One region of the Providencia sp. PROV200 genome, then DNA from elsewhere that is predicted to be linked to it. Evidence: predicted binding sites of a transcription regulator. Region 1 holds the regulator's gene; the other holds the start of a gene.

Evidence for each region. Region 1 encodes PhoB, which activates phosphate uptake and scavenging genes when phosphate is short. Its sites were predicted from a motif close to CTGTCATAAAACTGNCNNAT; they were not measured.
Region 2: M1E86_RS14375 (esterase-like activity of phytase family protein) is a predicted target of PhoB. The motif match lies at 1,025-1,044, and genes of this name have one in related genera.

The regions. Positions count from the first base shown of each region.
Region 1 covers NZ_CP096307.1:826,858-833,245, forward strand. Annotated here, with positions in the region: gene M1E86_RS03520 (AAA family ATPase) at 1-2,277, opposite strand, end outside; gene sbcD (exonuclease subunit SbcD) at 2,279-3,493, opposite strand; gene phoB (phosphate regulon transcriptional regulator PhoB) at 3,779-4,468, shown strand; gene phoR (phosphate regulon sensor histidine kinase PhoR) at 4,492-5,802, shown strand; gene brnQ (branched-chain amino acid transport system II carrier protein) at 6,293-6,388, shown strand, end outside.
Region 2 covers NZ_CP096307.1:3,112,947-3,119,334, forward strand. Annotated here, with positions in the region: gene M1E86_RS14375 (esterase-like activity of phytase family protein) at 1-957, opposite strand, end outside; gene ybbP (putative ABC transporter permease subunit YbbP) at 1,195-3,642, opposite strand; gene ybbA (putative ABC transporter ATP-binding protein YbbA) at 3,639-4,325, opposite strand; gene tesA (multifunctional acyl-CoA thioesterase I/protease I/lysophospholipase L1) at 4,293-4,934, shown strand; gene M1E86_RS14395 (SDR family oxidoreductase) at 5,011-5,814, shown strand; gene M1E86_RS14400 (co-chaperone YbbN) at 5,890-6,388, shown strand, end outside.

The sequences.
Region 1 (6,388 bases):
ATCAAGTTGTTGTGTTTGGTTTTTTAAACGCTCTTCAATTAATGACAAATCAGATTGCCACTGGGTAAAGCCTGCTTGTTGCTCGTGTAGTTGATATTTAGCTTGCTGATATTCGCGCTCTAGCACTGTCATATCAGCAACTATTTTCTGTTGTGTAGCTAACTGTTCCGTTAATTGATTAACGAAAAGTGTGACGGCAGGTTCATTTTGGGCTAATTCAGGTGTGAGTGCTTGCTCACATGTTTTTTGCCACTGTTGGTTAAAGGTATCAAGTTGTTCATTGATTTGCTGCTGTTGCTGTAAATTTTCGTTTTTGCGTTGTTTTTGTGTGTGAAGTTGTGATTCTAACTGAGTTTGTTGTTGCTTTAATTGGTCGAGTTTATTTGTAAGCTCAATAAGTTGTTGCTGTGTTTCACTGAGGTGAATTGATTGATAATCGTTAACGGCAGGGTGCTCTGTTGCTCCGCATAATGGGCAGGGGTTACCCGCTATGAGTTGCTGACGTTCATGCTCTAGGCTAACAATTTTTTGTTCTAATTGTAATTTGTCATTGGTTAGTTTGATGAGTGGCGTCAATTCATTCATGCGCGTTAGGGCAATGCCCAACGTTTTTTGCGTGGTGGTGATATCTTGTGCTAATTCAACATTTTTCTGGGTCTGTTTTTGTTTCTGCGTTTGTGCGTTAAGGCATTGAGATAATATTAATGGCAATAATTTAGCATGTTGTAAGCGTGCTTGTAGCTGTTCAATGTGTTGATTGATGGCGTTAATGTCATGTTTTTCTTGGCTTTGTTTGTAGCTTTCTTCTAGTTTTTTGAATGTGACAGTGCTGTGTTCTAACTCGAGACGTTTTTGGGTTAAAGTTTCCGCTTTTTGCTGCTGTTGCCGCTGTAACTGTGCAACTTCATTTGAGGTACTTTGTTGTTTTTTATGCAAACTCGCCAGTTTGTCAGCTAATTCGAATATAAAATGGCCTTGTTGTTGCCAGCTGCCGATGTGCGCATTGAGCTCAGCGTCTTTTGGGTGTTCTTCAAGGAATAAATGGAGTTTCTTTAACTCAAGGTGCGCAGTGTGGATCTGACTTTGTGTCTCATCAACTAAGCGCTGCTTTTGCTGGAGCGTGATTTGTTGTTGTTCGATTTGCTGCGTAACTTCAGCTTGTTGCTGCTTTAATTGTGTAATTTGGTTATCCAGAGGCCTGACAGTTTCATCAATCAATTGATGTTGTTGCTTGGCAAAATCAAGGTGTTGTTGATACTCAGATTGTGATTTCAACAACTTTTCTTGCAGTGGGGCACGTTCAGCTTTCTGGGTCTGTAGGCTAAGTTTCAACTGTTGCTGTTTATTCGTGTACTCAGTGAGCTGTTGCTGTTGGCGCTCAACTTCTTGCCATAACGGGCGAAGCGACTCGGCAGGGGCGCTATCAGCCAATCTTTTCAACTGAGGCTGTGCGGCTTGGAACTCAAGCTCATTTTTTTTGAGTTCATCATCAAGTGACTGCATGCGTTGGGTGAGCTGGTGGTATTGTTGCCACCAATTGACGCCTTGTTGGTGGCGAGCCCGCTGTTGCTTGGTTTGAGTCTCTTGTTCAAGTAAATGATTTTGCTGTACTAATAACTCTTGGTGTTCTGCTTCAGTGAGTAAATTAATGCTTTGTGCCTTTGCCTTTAGCAAATCTAAGTCAATTTTGGCTTGCTTGTGTTGATTAAAAATATAAATTGATATTTGGCTATAAATTTCGGTTCCTGTTATTTCTTCAAGTAAATCAGCACGTTCTTTTTCAGTGGCATTTAAAAAAGCCGCGAAGTCCCCTTGAGAGAGTAAAATTGATTTAGTGAAGCGCTCATAATCCAGCCCAGTTATTTGCGCTATTAATTCTTTTATCTCTGTGATTTTTACGGCCAATATTTTTCCATCAGTAACCGTTGCAAGCTCCGCCTTAGGCTGTTGTAAATTGCCATCAGGTTTCCCTCCTGCTCGACGTTGGCTCCAAAAAGCACGATAAGCTTTGCCTTTGACTTCAAACTCTACCTCAGCAAGGCATTCCCCTGTGTGGCGAGTCATCAGTTCATTCTGTGCATTAGAAATAGTTTTTAAACGCGGTGTTCGGTGATAAAGCGCGAGGCAAATCGCATCCAATAAAGTGGTTTTTCCTGCACCTGTGGCTCCTGTGATGGCAAACAGGCCATTGCTCGCAAATGGCTCCTCAGTGAAATCAATTTTCCACTCACCCCGAAGAGAGTTAATATTTTTTAAACGTAAACTTAAAATCTTCATATTAACTTTCCTTGCTCATTTGTAATGCGTCATAAGATTGTTGAAATAGCTGCACTAGGCGCTGTTCACGCTCAGGATCCTCTAAAGACTCTTGGGCAAGGCGACGTAAAAAAACATCTTCTACAGTGAGCTCACTTAATGTTTCATTGGCCAAGGTTTGACTTTGTCCCTGTATTTGCTTGCGTGCACGGCGCAGTATCACAACTTCAACAGGGAGATCTTGTGTCAACGCTTCAATACGCTGTTGGATATCAGCGAGGTAATCTTGTGAAGCAACTTCAATATCTAACCAAACAGGTTTATCACCTCGGTAATCCTTCCATTCCTCTAATTGCTGTTCTATTTGGCTTAACGAGCCTTTAATGCTTTGCAATGGTTGAATAGTCGGGATGTCCAATGGAGTGATTTGAGTCAATTCACTTCCAGTAAATTCGACAAGGCAGACACTTTTTTGTTGCGCTGTTTCGTCAAAACTCAATGCAATCGGTGAGCCACAGTAGCGAATGTTTTCTTGTCCTCCAATTACTTGGGGACGGTGAATATGGCCAAGGGCAATATAATCAGCAGGGGGAAAAGCCCCAGAAGGAAACGCATCTAACGTACCAATATAAATATCTCGAACGGAGTCCGTTAAGGCTGCACCGACAACCGTTAAATGGCCAGTGGCAATAATTGGAATATCCAGCCCCAATGCGGTTCGCTGTTCTAGCGCGAGTTGGTAGCTGGCTTGGTAATGGGCATGAATAGCGGTTTGCAGCGAGAGTTGTTTATCTTCACTATTTTGCCCAGCGATACTGAGCTGGATATCTCGAGGACGTAAAAAAGGGATGGCACAGACTAAACCGATGGGTTGTGCCTGCTTATTTATTAAGGTAACGACATGCGGCTCACTTCCAGACGTAATGACTTGTGTATTCAAGTAACGAAGTAGAGCGCTTGATTCATTGAGCACAGAAACAGAATCGTGATTACCACTTAAAATCACCAGCTGGCAGCCTGTTTTTTGTAAATCAACAATAAATTTATTGTATAGTTCACGTGCATAGCTCGGTGGCGAACCAGTATCGAAGATGTCTCCTGCAACGATGACCGCATCAACTTGATGTAATTCCACTTGTTCAACAAGCCAGTTTAAGAAATGTTGGTGCTCAGGCGCACGGCTTTTGGTAAAAAAATACTGACCAAGATGCCAGTCTGAAGTATGAATAATGCGCATGAGTTATCAATTCCTATCATCAATAATGTGCATGAACGTTCGATAATTAAGTATACCTGATCCATACCTTTCGTTGAGGGATGTTTGCGACTTTATTACTCATTACTACGTTGTAGATTACTATGTTGCAGAACTATGTTGCGGAAATATTTCACTTAAATGACATTTAACCGCTAAAATAAAGATTAATATGAGTTTCACCCATTGATATTCATAATTCTGTCATAAAAGTGACGCATAATGCTTTCACATTTTAGATGTCTTCTTAATTTTACAGGAACAATCATGGCAAGACGCATTCTAGTTGTTGAAGATGAAGCGCCCATCCGAGAAATGGTTTGTTTTGTATTAGAACAGAATGGTTTTCAGCCTATTGAAGCTGATGATTATGACAGTGCGATTGCACAACTCGTAGACCCGTTACCTGACCTCGTCCTACTGGATTGGATGATCCCCGGTGGCTCAGGGATCCAAGTCATTAAACATATGAAGCGTGATAGTGCAACACGTGACGTTCCTGTCATGATGTTAACTGCACGAGGAGAAGAAGAAGACCGCGTAAAAGGTTTGGAAGTTGGCGCGGATGACTATCTTATTAAGCCATTTTCACCGAAAGAATTAATTGCTCGGGTAAAAGCAATCTTACGTCGTATCTCCCCAATGGCGACGGAAGACATTATTGAAATGAATGGGTTAACATTAGACCCTACCTCTCATCGTGTCACTAGCAATGAAATCCCTATTGATATGGGGCCAACTGAATATAAATTACTCCATTTCTTTATGACGCACCCTGAACGCGTATATAGTAGAGAACAGCTATTGAACTATGTATGGGGAGCCAATGTGTATGTGGAGGATCGAACTGTTGATGTCCATATTCGGCGGCTAAGAAAGGCACTAGAGACGGAAGGTCATGATAAAATGGTACAAACTGTACGTGGTACAGGCTATCGTTTTTCTGTCCGTTACTAAAAACCACAAAGGGAGAGCCATGCGTGCTTGAACGTTTATCGATTAAGCAGCTGATTTGGGGGCTGTTTTTATTTATCTTACCCGCTCTTATTTTATCGGTTTTTATTGGCCACCTCGCGTGGCTATTAGTGATATCGCTACTTGCCGCTCTGATATGGCATGGGTATAACCTGCTCAAGCTTTCTTACTGGTTATGGTTAGATAGAAGTATGCTTCCCCCTGAGGGCCGAGGTGGGTGGGAACCGATATTTTATGGTATCTACCAGATGCAACAGCGTAATCGAAAACGCCGTCGTGAATTAGGCCAGTTAATTAAACGGTTTCGTAGTGGTGCAGAGTCACTCCCTGATGCAGTGGTTATGATGACAACCGAAGGCAATATCTTTTGGTGTAATCGACATGCTCAGGCTTTACTCGGCTTTCGTTGGCCTGAAGATAATGGCCAACATATTTTTAATTTATTACGTTACCCAGATTTTAGCCGCTACTTCACCATTAAGCGTTATGACCAAGCGCTGACTATCGAGCTCAATAGTGGTGAAATCGTTGAGTTTCGTATTTTACCGTATACCGAAGGCCAGTTATTGATGGTTGCGCGGGATGTGACAGAAAAACGTCGTTTGGAAAAGGCGCGTAGGGACTTCTTTGCAAATGTGAGTCACGAATTACGGACGCCTCTTACGGTAATTCAAGGTTACCTTGAAGTGATGGACGATCAAGAAAACGTGACTGCGGTCAATAAAAAAGCATTGCATGTCATGCAAGAGCAAACGCATCGTATGGATAACTTAGTCAAACAGCTTTTGCAGTTATCGCGTATCGAAGTTGCTCCTCAAATTAACCTTGATGAGCAAGTGAATATCCCTGTCATTCTCAAAATGATTGAGCAAGAAGCGCTTAGTTTAAGCCAAGGGCGTCATCAATTTGAGTTTCATATTGATGAAAAATTGCGTGTTCATGGTAATGAAGAGCAATTACGTAGTGCAGTGGCAAACTTAGTCTATAACGCGATCAGCCATACGCCTGAAGGCACAAAAATTTGGGTTGATTGGCAGAGAAGCGGACAAGGGGCGCGTTTTAGTGTGAGAGATAACGGGCAAGGGATACCCGCAGAGCATATCTCTCGTTTAACGGAACGTTTTTATCGGGTAGATAAAGCACGTTCTCGCCAAGGCGGTGGAGGTACTGGACTTGGGTTGGCTATTGTTAAACATGCATTACAACATCATAGTAGCCAATTGGTGGTGACGAGCCAGTTAGGGAAAGGGAGTGAGTTTTCATTTACGTTACCAACAGTACTAATTGTTGACGATAAAAAACTTAAAAATGGGTAAATAACTCCACTTTATTAATGTAATCAAAATATTAATAAAGTGGATTATTTCTATTTATTAATCAATATGTGTATTCAGTTCAATATTCATATATTTAATGCTAATAATCTTTATTTCATTAATTATATATTCTGTTAAATAGTCAATTACAATCACTAGAGAAAGAAGAGTTGTTCATTTTTCGAACAAAGCATATAACGATTATTGGGATTTTACTGAAAGTAATCACTGGTTCTGAAAATTAGTTTAGTTATTTGTTCTTGTTTTTCGGTTTGCTATTGCCTTTTTTCCCTATAAAAGTTCTACTTGTTGTCAGTTATTGGCGAATTTTTCTGTTTTTTGACTTTTCATTTCGTGTGATACAAGCAAATATACTTTTTTATATTGTTAACAGTATGTTTATCAGAATTCTATCTCGCTATATATATTTCAAAGGGTTGCTAAGTGCAAACCCATAATTTTCTATTTTGTCACTTAAAAATAACATAATATGGCTCATCGTTTATCATCAAGAGATATCATCGCATTAGGCTTTATGACTTTTGCGTTATTCGTCGGGGCAGGGAACATTATCTTTCCCCCTATG
Region 2 (6,388 bases), 2.0 Mb from region 1:
ATTGAAATCACCAATGGCATTTTGATTGTCTTCAAAGACATACAACCAGCTTCTACCCGTCCAATCTTGTTTTTTTACATCAAACTCAAGAATACGTGCTGCGCGTTTGCCCTCAACATTCTCATAGTCTTGCTTCTCATCAAGCCAAATCGCACCTTCTAGCATTGGATAGAGCTTAGAACCGTCTGGTGATGAAGCCATACCTTCAAAACCTTTCGAACGATTAACTTGGAAAGTTACTTTATCTGCAGGTTTACCCGGTGTTATGATTTGATAGTGATCAGGAGAAACCACTTTCTTTCCATCAACTTGTGTTTCAAACAAGGCTAATACCTTGCCATCCAAATCCATTTTGATTAGGTAAGGGCCAAACTCATCGCCAACCCATAGAGCACCATCCGCAAATTGAAAGCTTTCAGGGTCAAAATCACTGCCTGTTAAATAGCGTTCTTTTGTGCTCTCATTCGTAATATGAAAAGGAATAATTTTATCGGGGTCATGGAAGAAAACCGTTTTTAATGGCGTTGTATTACCTGATTGAAAATCAATATCATATTGAGTGACATACAACATAGAATCAGGGGAATTTACTTTATTGCCGAATCCATTGTCGGTTAAAACCCAGTAGGTCCCGTCCGCCATGCGTTTGATACCCGAGTGCCCTTGCCGTGGCTGGCCTTTGATTGGAATATGCATTCCTGTTGGGCGATCCGCGGATTTACCTTCCACTTTCCCTAAGCTATCAACACGAGCGCCAGTGGTAAATTTACCACTTACTTGCATGTCTGAAGGTGCATTTTCGGGGGAAGAAACCGTTGAATTAACAGGAAGAATGGAGTGACCCGCCAATGTCGCGGGCACTTCTTGTTGTGCAAACCCTGTGATGCTAAATGAAATTAAACCAGCCAATAAAGAGAACGAGCCCAGCTTACGTTTAATCGAATGGTTATTCTGCATTGTTATGTTTCCATTATAAGGCTATCAATAATTGATGGCGGAATCATAACGTCGATGAATGAAGATTTTATGAAGGATTTTAGACAGTTATTTTACTGAAAACATGTATTTTATAATGTTCAATATATCGTGGTATTAAGCTATTTCCTTAATACCACGATATTTTAAATAATGCGATATGTGTTCCAGCTATCCGAGCGCAATCAACACCCATTCAGCTTGAAGTATCACGAGTATTTAACTATTAGGTAAGCGCCGGTGTTGCCCCCCCGTCCCTAACAAACGTAGCCCCAACCAGCTACCGCAAATAGACAGTAAAATTGCTGCACACAAAGGTAAAAACACCCACATACGCCATTCTGGCTGCCAAGGAAAATCAAACACTTTACTTTGCAACAACCATAATGCAATTTCTGCCCCAAATGCCGCGGCAAGCCCTGCCATTAAGCCAAGTAAAGCAAATTCGCTCCACAGGGTTCGACGCATCAATTTTTTACTGGCTCCCAGAGTTCGGTACACCACTAATTCACGTTCCCGTTGGCTCATACCCACTTGAATTTGAGCCAATAATAGCAACAGCCCACAGAAAATAACCAGCACTACCATCACCTCAAGAGCTTGGCTCACTTGCTGAAGAATTTGCTGAATTTGGGTGATAATGGCACCGGTGTCGAGCACATTAATGGTTGGGTAATGGCGGCTAAGTTGCGTTAATAGCTGCCCATCACCTTCATAGTGGAAGCTGCTCAGCCAAGTAGCTGGCATCTGAGAAAGACTTTCTTCAGAGAAAATAAAATAGAAATTCGGGCGCAAGCTTTCCCAATCAACCGTACGAATGCTACTTACTGTCGCACTAAAGACCTGAGCCCCTGCGTTAAATGTAAGTTTATCACCTAATTTCAATCCGAGCTCTTTAACGACCGTTTGCTCAATTGAGACTTCCCCAGCTTTTGGTGGCCATGTCCCTTCGTCAACCACATTCGCTGGCGCTAAATCAGATTGCCAAGTTAGGCTTAATTCACGTCGCACGGTATTATTATTTGGGTCACGTTGGTCGGCCCATTCAATCGCTGACTGGTCATTAATATTGGTTAAACGCGCTAACACCACCGGGTTGAACTCTGTGGGTTTCACATCAAACTCAGCCAATAGCTTGGTGACAGGCTCAAGCTGTGACTGGTTCATATTGATCAAGAAATAATTTGGGCTATCCGCAGGTAATTGCTGTTGCCAACGGTCAAGTAAATCACCGCGCACTAAAATCAGCAGCGCCAACAACATAAATGACAACGAAAATGCACTCATTTGTGTGATGGTTTGCAACGGCTGGCGCAGTAGACGGCTTACCGATAAACGCAAACTTAATTGGCGGAACTTAATATGGCGCAGCCCCCACAAACCAACCCAACCAATCAGCGCCAGTAGAATGGCAACCACGACAATACCGGCCAAAATTGACCACAACAGAGGGTTAACGCCAGCAAATACAAATAAGCCGCCAACCACAATTAAAATAACAATCGGCAGATAATAATATAGCGGCCAAACGGGTGACTTGGCATCTTCACGTAATACTCGTGATGGCTGAGTTGCCATCAGTTGGTAATAGGGACGGCTGCCAACAATAATGGCAATAATAAATAATGTACCGATCGCCCAAACCCAAGGCATTGAACTCGCAGGCGGCAATTCCTTCGGCAACATCGCCCCTAAGATTTGCATTAAAATGCCTTCAAAAGCCAAACCTAATAGTGAGCCAAGTAAAGCCGCAGCAATTAAAATCACTAACCACTGCCCAATAATCCATTGACGTAATGCGCTACGCCCTGCCCCTAAGGTTTTTAATACAGCAATTAATTGATGGCGGCTACGGCAGTAATGCGTCATTGAAACCACAACCGCAGCAATGGCTAGCAGCAGGGTTAATAAAACTGACAGCAATAAAAACTGTTGAGCACGTTGGAAGGTTTTCCCCACTGCTCCGTTATTTTCGCTTAACGTAAACCAACGCTGATCATTTCGCAGTTCTTGCTCATATTTTTGCTGAAATGCGTCAATAAGCTGACGATCACCGGCAAACATGTCGCGATACGTTAATCGGCTACCTAATTGAATTGCTCCTGTTAATGGTGCATCTTCAATTGCTATTAATACTCTTGGGGCAATCTGAAATGGATTAAAACCGCTGTCAGGCTCTTGAATTAATTTACCCGAAACTTTTAGCGTCGCATCTCCAATATCAATGTTATCCCCTACATTGAGGTTCAATAATTCTAATAACCGTGGTGCGACTAATACCTCCCCTTTTATCGGGGTTAACCCAGCCGGTTCAGTGATAAGATCGCCATATAATGGGTATGCCTTATCCGCTGCTTTCACTAACACCAGTTGTGGCCGAGCCTCTTCATCTTCCGTCGCATAAGCCATGGTAGAAAATGATATTTGCTGGCTGAGCGTTAACCCCTCTTTTTCGGCCTCTTGTAACCATGCAGGGTCGCTTGGATGGGAAGATCGTAACACTAAGTCACCCGCTAACAGTTCACGGCTTTGGTAGCTCATGCTATTTTCGATGCGATCGCTAATTCGCCCTAAAGCCAGTACACAAGCAACCGCAAGGGTAAGTGCAAGCCAAACAATCAGTAGTGAGGGGGTTTTCCATTCACGCCAAAACCAACGCCAAATCATGCTTCTTCCCTCAACTGCCCATCGACCAAGCGCAAGCGGCGTTGGCAGCGCGCAGCCAGTTCGTTATCGTGGGTAACCAAAATCAAGGTTGTTCCATGCTCTTTATTCATGGCAAATAATAAATCTGCAATTTTATCCCCAGTATGACGATCAAGATTTCCCGTTGGCTCATCGGCAAATAAAATCTGTGGGCGGCCATTAAAGGCACGAGCCAGTGCAACACGCTGCTGCTCACCACCGGACAACTGTGCTGGCATATGTTTTAGGCGATCTTTTAAGCCTAAATCCGTCAGTAAACTTGCCGCGTGTTGGTAGCTTTCAGACTCAGATTCACCACGTAACAAAGAAGGAAGTTGCACATTTTCAATAGCATTTAAGGTTGGGATCAACATAAAGGATTGGAACACAAAACCGACACTTTGTGCCCGTAAGCGTGCCCGCTGCTCTTCATCCATTTTAGTGAGGTCTTGGCCTAATAAATTAACCGTTCCACTGGAGCCGTCATCCAACCCCGCAATGATCCCTAACAAGGTTGATTTCCCCGAACCTGATTCCCCAATTAACGCAATTGTTTGCCCGGACTCGACAATTAGCTCAACTCCTTGCAATATAGTCAGTTCATGTTCACCTTGACCAACACGTTTAATGAGATGATGAACTTCAAGAATATTATTCGCCGACATATATTGGTATTTCTCCTGTTACTGACTGCAAGTGGGCACGCACTTGCGTCAACTAAGCTATTAATCTTAGGTGATAGCCTGAGTGCAGGCTACCGTTTACCGGCTGAGCAGGCTTGGGCCTCCTTGCTTGCCGAACGCTGGCAGAAACTTTCCCCACCCGTTGCTATTGTTAACGGTAGTATTAGTGGGAATACCTCTGCACAGGGGTTAGAACGCCTTTCCGTTTTACTCGAACAAAACAAACCTAACTGGGTGTTGATCGAATTAGGTGCAAATGATGGCTTACAAGGTCTCCCAGTAGAGCAACTCGAAGCTAATTTACAGCAAATTATCGATCAAATCGTGCAATCGGGCGCGAAACCGCTCTTAATGCAAATTCGCATTCCACCTAACTATGGCAAACGTTATACGACAAGTTTCGAAAAAGTCTATCCGAAATTGGCGCAAAGTAATCAAATCCCATTACTGCCGTTTTATATGGAAACCGTGATAACTAAGCCTGAATGGATACAACAAGATGGTATTCACCCTACCGTTGAAGCCCAGCCATCCATTGCTGATTTTATGGAAAAACAGCTTTTCGAACATATTTTACCGTTTAGTAAATAAAACAGACGTTAAACAAGGTATTAAACGCTCTTTTATACCCGAAATAGATTCAGTTGCATGAAACCAAGGTAAAGTTATGCAAACATCGGCACGAAACAAAAAATCAGTCCTGGTCACAGGTGCATCAAGCGGTATTGGCTTTTGTGCTGCACAAACACTTCGGCAGCGTGGCTACCATGTTATTGTGGCCTGCCGTAAAGAAAGCGATATTTTGCGCCTAAAAGAGCTAGGTTATGACACGGTATCCCTTGACCTCGATGATAAGAATAGCATAGAAACCGCGGCTAAAACGGTGCTAACGCTCTGTAATCATCGCCTTTTCGGATTATTCAACAACGCGGGTTTTGGGGTGTATGGCCCATTAAATAGCGTCAGCCGCGAACAACTTGAAGCGCAATTTTCCACTAACTTTTTTGGTATTCACCAGTTAACTTTTTTGCTATTACCTGCAATGCTAGCACACCATGAAGGGCGGATTGTCCAGACTAGTTCGGTGATGGGAGTTATTTCAACCCCCGGTCGTGGCGCTTATGCCGCCAGCAAGTATGCTCTGGAGGCTTGGTCCGATGCGCTACGCCTAGAATTAGCTGGAACAGGGGTGAAAGTGAGTTTGATTGAACCGGGCCCGATCCATACGGCTTTTACTGAAAATGTTGAACAAACACAAAAAGATAAACCTGTTAAAAACCCAGGTATTGCTTCACGTTTCACCTTAACACCAGAACATGTGGTAGAAAAACTGATCCATGCGTTAGAAAGCCCGCGCCCAAAAGTACGCTATTCTGTCACGTTATTAACCGTTGCAGTGCGCATCTTAAAACGTATTTTACCTGACAAAATAATGGATAGAATACTGGCAAATAAGGGGAAAAAAGCTTGAAAAAAGTAAAATCAGCCCCATTTTATGACTATTGCTCACCAATTCTATTAATAACAAATTCAAAAGAGACTTCTTATGTTTGCTAACGCTCAGATAATTGATATTAACGAAACCAACCTACACCAAGTCATTGAACAATCAATGAACTTACCCGTCATGTTTTACTTTTGGTCACCGCGTAGCCCTCATTGCCAAGATTTCGGTACTATGTTGGAAAAAATTGCCAACGACTACGCAGGGTCATTTATTTTAGCTAAAGTTAATTGTGATGAAGAACAAATGATCGCAAGCCAGTTTGGCTTAAAAGCGATCCCTACCCTGTATGTATTGCAAAATGGTCGCCCTGTTGATGGCTTTGAAGGGCCACAGCCCGAAGAAGTGGTGCTGGAAATTTTATCTCGCGTATTGCCAAGCCCAGAAGAAATGAAAGCAGCACAAGCCGCTGAATTAATTGCAGAAGGTAAAGCACAAGAAGCGCTGCCATTGTTAAAAGAAGCACATCAGCTGAACCCCAAAAATAGCGATATCACATTATTATTGGCAGAAACCCAAATCGGTTTAAATCTCGTTGATG